One region of the Methylibium sp. T29-B genome, then DNA from elsewhere that is predicted to be linked to it. Evidence: predicted binding sites of a transcription regulator. Region 1 holds the regulator's gene; the other holds the start of a gene.
The links. The regulator FNR, encoded in region 1, switches genes on or off when oxygen is low (the NO sensors DNR and NnrR bind a similar motif). The targets are predictions, from matches to a motif close to TTGATNNNNATCAA.
Positions count from the first base shown of each region.

Region 2: the regulator FNR is predicted to act here: its motif matches at 1,286-1,299, upstream of Y694_RS12395 (universal stress protein).

Region 1 covers NZ_AZSN01000084.1:4,522-7,916, forward strand. Annotated here, with positions in the region: partial or broken gene ccoG (cytochrome c oxidase accessory protein CcoG) at 1-1,134, shown strand, start outside; gene Y694_RS13675 (hypothetical protein) at 1,159-1,407, shown strand; gene Y694_RS13680 (hypothetical protein) at 1,443-1,697, shown strand; gene fnr (fumarate/nitrate reduction transcriptional regulator Fnr) at 1,728-2,459, opposite strand; gene hemN (oxygen-independent coproporphyrinogen III oxidase) at 2,636-3,395, shown strand, end outside.
Region 2 covers NZ_AZSN01000070.1:26-3,420, forward strand. Annotated here, with positions in the region: partial or broken gene Y694_RS12385 (DUF4010 domain-containing protein) at 1-384, shown strand, start outside; gene Y694_RS22590 (TraR/DksA family transcriptional regulator) at 389-757, opposite strand; gene Y694_RS12395 (universal stress protein) at 777-1,220, opposite strand; gene Y694_RS12400 (TraR/DksA C4-type zinc finger protein) at 1,429-1,818, shown strand; gene Y694_RS12405 (S1C family serine protease) at 1,847-2,914, shown strand; gene Y694_RS12410 (CmpA/NrtA family ABC transporter substrate-binding protein) at 3,021-3,395, shown strand, end outside.

The DNA of each region.
Region 1 (3,395 bases):
CTACGCCTGCCCGCAGACGGTCTACACCGAGATCTTCATGTGGGTCGAGCACCATATCGAAGGCGACCGCCAGGCGCGCCTGAAGCTCGATGCCGCGCCCTGGGGCGCCGCGAAGCTGGCCCGCCGGTCGGCCAAGCACGCGGTGTGGCTGGCGATCGGCCTGTGGACTGGCTTCACCTTCGTCGGCTACTTCACGCCGATCCGCGAACTGGGCGGCGAGGTGCTCGCGCTGATCGGTCTGGCCGGCCCGGGGTCGGCCGGGCCCGGCCCCTGGGAAGCGTTCTGGGTGCTGTTCTACGGCTTCGCGACCTATGGCAACGCCGGCTTCATGCGCGAGCAGGTGTGCAAGTACATGTGCCCGTACGCGCGCTTCCAGAGCGCGATGTTCGACCACGACACCCTGATCATCAGCTATGACGGCGGGCGCGGAGAGCCGCGCGGCTCGCGCCCGCGCAGCCTGGCGCACGACGCGCTGGCCGCCCAGGGCAAAGGCGACTGCATCGACTGCACGCTGTGCGTGCAGGTCTGCCCGACCGGCATCGACATCCGCGAGGGGCTGCAATACGAGTGCATCGGTTGTGCCGCCTGCATCGACGTGTGCAACGGCGTGATGGACAAGATGGCGTATCCGCGCGGACTGATCCGCTATGCGACGCAGAACGGCCTGGCTGCCGGGCAGAGCAGGCTGGACTGGCGGCGTGTGTTCCGTCCGCGCGTGCTGGTCTACGGCGTGATCCTGCTGCTGATCTCGGTCGGCTTCGTCACCAGTCTCGTGCTGCGCAGCCCGATGCGCGTCGACGTGGTGCGCGACCGCGGTACGTTGGCAAGGCTGGTCGACGAAGGGCGCATCGAGAATGTCTACCGGTTGCAGATCATGAACGCCACCGAGTCGGAGCAGCGCTACCGGGTGGTGGTGAGCGGCATCGCCGGCGCGCAGGCGCAGGTGCGTGACGAGGTGCGGCTGGCCCCGGCCGAGTCGCGCTGGGTGCCTGTCGCGGTGCAAGTGCCGCCGCAGAGCGCCGCGGCCCTGGGCCCCGGCGCCCACCCCTGCGCTTCGAGATCATCCGCGAGGCCGACGGCATGCAGCCGGCGGCCAGCGTGTCCGAGAAATCCACCTTCGTCGTGCCGCGCTGAACGCGGCCCTCTCCGGAGCAACCCATGACCCCGAACGAGAACGCAACCCGCCCGACGCCCGCGCCTGAGCGGCCGCTGCCCTGGTGGCGCGAGCCCATGCTGTGGCTGGTGCTGGGCGGCCCGCTGGCGGTCGTGGTGGCTGGCATCGTCACTGCCGTGATCGCCGTGCGTGGCAGCGACCCGGTGCTCAGCCGCAGCAGCGAACCGCTGGGCAGCGACACGCCGGCAGTGCAGGCGCGCAATCATGCGGCCACGCCGCGCCCCGAGCGCTGAGCGTGGTGCCGCCCGTCGACCCGGAGCTCGCGACGATGAGACAACGCACGCTGTGGATCGCCTGGCCGTCGTTCCTGATGGCGGGTGTGCTGGAGGTCCTGGTGTTCAGCGCAGCCGACCCGGCGGAACTGAACGGCTGGGTCGGGCGCGCGCTGGAGACGGTGTCGCCGGCTGGCGTCTACACGCTGGCCTTCTTCGCGTTCTGGACCGTGTGCGCGCTGACGTCGATGTTGACGCTGCTACTGGCAACGCCGGAGCCGGCCAATACCGAGCCGCGCCGCTGGCCCTGAGTCGCGCCGGGCGAGGCAGGCGGCGAACCTTCAGCAGGCCGGGCCGTTGACGAGCCGGCGCAGCCCGGATTCGTCGAGCACGCGGATGTCGCGCTGCTTCACCTCGAGCAGACCTTCGTCCTGGAACTTCGAGAAGGTGCGGCTCACGGTCTCCAGCTTGAGACCGAGGTAGCTGCCGATCTCCTCGCGCGTCATGCGCAGCACGAGCGACGAGGCCGAGAAGCCGCGTGCCTGCAGGCGCTGCGTGAGGTTCAGCAGGAAGGCCGCGAGCCGCTCCTCGGCCCGCATGCTGCCGAGCAGCAGCATCACGCCGTGGTCGCGCACGATCTCGCGGCTCATGATCTTGTGGAACTGGTGCTGCAGCGGCGTGGATTCGCGCGACAGCTTCTCGAGCTGCGAGTAGGGGATCTGGCAGACCTGGGAGTCCTCCAGCGCCACCGCGTCGCAGGCATGGCGGTCGGTGCTGATGCCGTCCAGTCCCAGCAGTTCGCCGGCCATCTGGAAGCCGGTCACCTGGTCGCGGCCGTCGTCGGCGGACACGCAGGTCTTGAAGAAGCCGGTGCGCACCGCATAAAGCGACTCGAAGCGATCCCCGGCGTGGAACAGCGTGTCGCCGCGCTTCACGGGGCGGCGGCTGCCGACCAGCTGGTCGAGGTGGTCGAGATCGTCGTCCGACAGCCCCACCGGCAGGCAGAGCTCGCGCAGGTTGCAACTGGAGCATGCGACCTTGAGGGCCTCGATGCGGATCGGTTCACGTTCCATGCGCTTCATTATGATCTTGTGCGCCACCCGCGATGGAGCATGTGAGTCGGCGGCAGTGTCGTGAGGGGCAAGTTGCATGATCGACCTCAAGCTGTGCGTGGATTGTCGGAGGCCGCCGGCGACCGGCCTTGACCCAGATCAAGAGCCCGGTGAGAGGCCCTCGGCACAGTCCGGACATGCCCCCTCCGACCCTGACCGACATGCTGGAACCGGCTGCGCCGAGCGAGGAACTCCTGAGTCGTCTGGACGCCGGTGGGCCGCGCTACACCTCCTACCCGACTGCCGACCGCTTCGTGGAGGCCTTCGGCCCCGCTCAGTACCGGCAGGCCCTGGGCCAGCGCCGCAGCGGCGCCCCGGCGGCCGGCGCGGTGGGCGGCGGCACACCGCTGTCGATCTACGTCCACATCCCATTCTGCGAGTCGGTCTGCTACTACTGCGCCTGCAACAAGGTGATCACCCGGCAGCACCGGCGCGGCACCGAGTACCTGGAGTGGCTGGGCCGCGAGGTGGCATTGCACCAGGACGTGATCGGCAGCCGCCAGCGCGTCAGTCAGCTGCACCTCGGCGGCGGTACGCCGACCTTCCTGGACGATGCGGAGCTGTCGCAGCTGATGGCCCTGCTGCGCGGCGCCTTCGACCTGCAGCCGCAGGCCGAATGCTCGATCGAGGTCGACCCGCGCACCGTCAGTGCCTCGCGGCTTTCGCACCTGAAGGCGCTGGGCTTCAACCGCCTGAGCTTCGGCGTGCAGGACTTCGACCCCGAAGTGCAGCACGCGGTGCACCGCGTGCAGCCGGCCGAGCAGGTGGAGGCGCTGATCGCCAGCGCGCGCGCATTGGGCTTCGATTCGATCAACGTCGACCTGATCCACGGCTTGCCCAAGCAGACCCCGGCCTCGCTGGCCCGGACGGTGGAGCAGGTGGCGCGGTTGCGGCCGG
Region 2 (3,395 bases), on a different contig from region 1:
GGGGCGGTGCACGAACCGCCGGCGGGTCCGCCGCGCAGCGCGCTGCGACCGCGGGAAGCGCTCGCGGTGGCACTGACGCTCGGCCTGGTCGCGCTGCTGGTGGGCAATGCGCAACGCCACTACGGCGATGTCGGACTCGAGCTGAGCGTGGTGCTCGCCGCGCTGGTCGATGCGCATGCGCCGATCGCATCGCTGGCCGCGCTGCACGCGGCGGGCGAACTGCCGACCGAGGCCCTGCTGCACGGCGTTCTGCTCGCCGTCAGCGCCAACACGGTGACGCGCTGCGGTGTGGCGATGGTGGCGGGAGGTCGTGCCTACGCACTGCGCGTCGGGCTGGCGCTGACCGTCAGCCTGACGCTTGCCTGGAGCGTCTCGTGGTGGTGAGCCGTCAGGTGCGATGGACCGCCCGGTCGGCCTGCTCCTGGCAGTCCAGGCAGTGGCGGGCCTCGGGCAGCGCACGAAGCCGCGGCAGACCGATCGGCTCGCCGCAGCGCTCGCAGTGACCGTAGCTGCCGGTGTTCAGCCGCTGCAGCGCGGCGCTCACCTCGTCGAGCTCGCGCTGCCAGTGGCTGATCAGCGTGATGTCGAGCTCGTCTTCGGCGTCGGCCGCCGCGCCTTCGCTGCCGGCGACGAAGGTGTTGCCGGTGGCCGCCGCGGGCTCGAGCAGCCGGGCGCGGTGGGCGCGCAGCTCATCGCGCAGTCGGGCCTCGCGGGCCAGCAGGTCGTCGCGGAGGTCCGCGCAGGGTCGGGTGTTCATGCGGAGGGTCCTCGAGATTTCAATGCAGCATCAGCAGCGGCAGCTTGCTGCGCACCATCACGCCCCGGGTCTGCGAGCCGAACAGCCACTCGCCGAACAGTCCGCGACCGTGCGTCACCATCACGATCAGATCGCAGCCGCGCTGGCGTGCGGCGTCCGCAATGGCGGCGTCGATCTCGTGGGCCTGCGCGAAGCAGCCTTCGAACGGAATGCCGGCGTCGCTGGCGCGCCGCTCGAACGCCGACAGCACGCTGCGTGCATGTTCGGCCGCGACCTGGGCGTGGGTCTCCAGGTCGCGCAGATAGCGGGCCGCGCTGTGGGTCGAACCCGCGGGGGGTGTGGGCGGCTCGGCGATGAACGCGGTGATCGACGCGCCGAGCTGGCGGGCGAAGTCGATGCTCGCCTGCATCGCGCGTTCCGACAGCGCGCTGCCGTCGACGGGAACCAGAAGGTGCTTGAACATGAGAAGGTGCCTCGATCGGAAGCCCGCCAGTCGTTCCAGTCTAGGAGCCGCGACGGCGCCCGGACTTGTCCAGGATCAAGTGCAGAGGCTGCGGGCGCGTGGTCCTTCGGGCGGCGTGCTTGATGCAGCGCAAGCCACGGCGGGGGGGGCTGGCTAGAGTGTTCCGGACGCCGCGCACGGAGCGCGAGCAAGGAATCGGAGGTACTCCATGCGCCCGACGCTGACGACTCTTCGGACGGTGAGCTCCGGCGCGCCTCGCGGTGTCTGCCCCGCCGGGCTCCAGGAACCGACCCGCAGCCTGTTGCGGCACCGCTTGATCGACCTGGAGCGCCGTCTGGTGGACATGGCCGAGACGATCACCACCCGCCTGTGCGATGGTGCAGCCATCGCCGAATCCGCCGCGCCGCGGCCCGACGCGGTCGTGCTCGGCGAGGTGCGCGCGGCGCTCGCGCGGTTCGAGACCGGGCGCTATGGTCATTGCGTCGAATGCGGCGCACCGATCGAGCCGGCGCGCCTGATCGAGCGGCCACAGGCCGGCCGCTGCGAGGATTGCGAACACGAACACGAGCACCATGCCGGGCGTGCGGCCTGTTCATGAACCGCCGCGATCCGTGGCCTCGGGCCGGGTGAGCGGCGCGAAGGCCCGCTGGCGCCGCACAGTGGGAGCGGCGGCGCTCGCCGCGGCCGGTGCGTCCGCGCTGCTGACGTCGTGTGCCCACCCGAAGGCGCCCGATGCGGACCCGCCGCGCATGCCGCCGGCAAGCTTTGCGCCGGCCCTGCGGCAGGGGCTCTCGGCGGCGGTGGGCGTGTTCGGTGTCGGCCTGGAGTATTCGGCCGCCGAACTGCAGAAGCCCGAGGCCCGGCGTCGCGTCGGTGCAGGACGCGTGGCCGACCGCATCGGCGCCGGCTTCGTGATCTCCGGCGCCGAGGGCCTGATCGTCACGGCCTCGCATGCGGTGGCCGGCAGCCAGCGCATTGCGGTCCGGCTGCCGGACCGGCGCATCGTCGCCGCCACGCTGGTGGGCGAGGACGAGATGGCCGACATCGCGCTGCTGCGCGTGCCGCTCGTGCTCCCGGAGCCGCCGCCACAGGGCCGTTCGGCGGCGCTGCGGCCAGGCGACTGGGTGCTGGCGGTGGGTGAGCCCTACGGACTGAACCGGTCGGTGGTGGCCGGCATCGTCGGCGGGACCGACCGTCATTTCGCGGAGGACCAGGAGCTGCTGTTCATCCAGAGCGACCTCGCCCTCAACCCGGGCAACTCGGGCGGACCGCTGCTCGACGGCAGCGGCGCGATCGTCGGCATGAACACCCGCACCGTCGTCGGCTCCGAGGGCTCCGGCGGCGTGAGCCTGTCGATCCCGATCGAGATCGTGATGCAGATCGTCGGCGAGCTGCGCGACCAGGGCCACGTTGCCCGGCCTCGGCTGGGCGCCGAGTTCGACGACGTGGCGCCCTTCGTCGCGCTGGACGCGCGCCGGGCCTATGCGTCCGGGGCGCGCGTCGGCGAGGTCGGCCTGGACTCGCTGGCCGAGCGCATCGGCCTGCAGGTGGGCGACATCATCGTCGGCATGAACGGCCGTCCCATCGGCCACAGCGGTGACCTGGCGCGGGCGCTGCTGGCCTGGCGCTCGGTCAGCGGCACGACGCTGACCGTGTTCCGCGAGCAGGCCTACCTGGAGCTGCGCCTGCAGTAGGCCACCGTGTAGGGCCTCCCCTACAAAACATCGCCGCTGCGCACGATCGCGCGCGGCACACGCCTTCCCTAGCATCGATCCCGAGCCACAACGCAAGGGGTGCCCGATGAGTGATGCGCGCGATATCGACCCGTACGATGCCGACCGGCCGCTGCTGATGCGGTGCAGCTGCGGCCGCCACGGCTCCGCCGCCGAGCACGCGGCCGAGGACGCCAGCACCGAGCTGCGCCGCCGCAGCGAGACGGCCGACTTCGAGGCCGACTCGAATGCCTTCGTTGAGGCCACGCTGGTGAAGGCGCTGTTCCCGCAGGATGCGGTGCGGCGCCGTTTCCTGCGTGCGGTGGGCAAGGGCACGGCGATGGCGGCCATTGCCAGCGTGCTGCCGATCGCCCCGCTGCAGGCCCTGGCGCAGGCCGCCGCGGCGCCCGAGAAGAAGGACCTGAAGATCGGCTTCATCCCGATCACCTGCGCCACGCCGCTG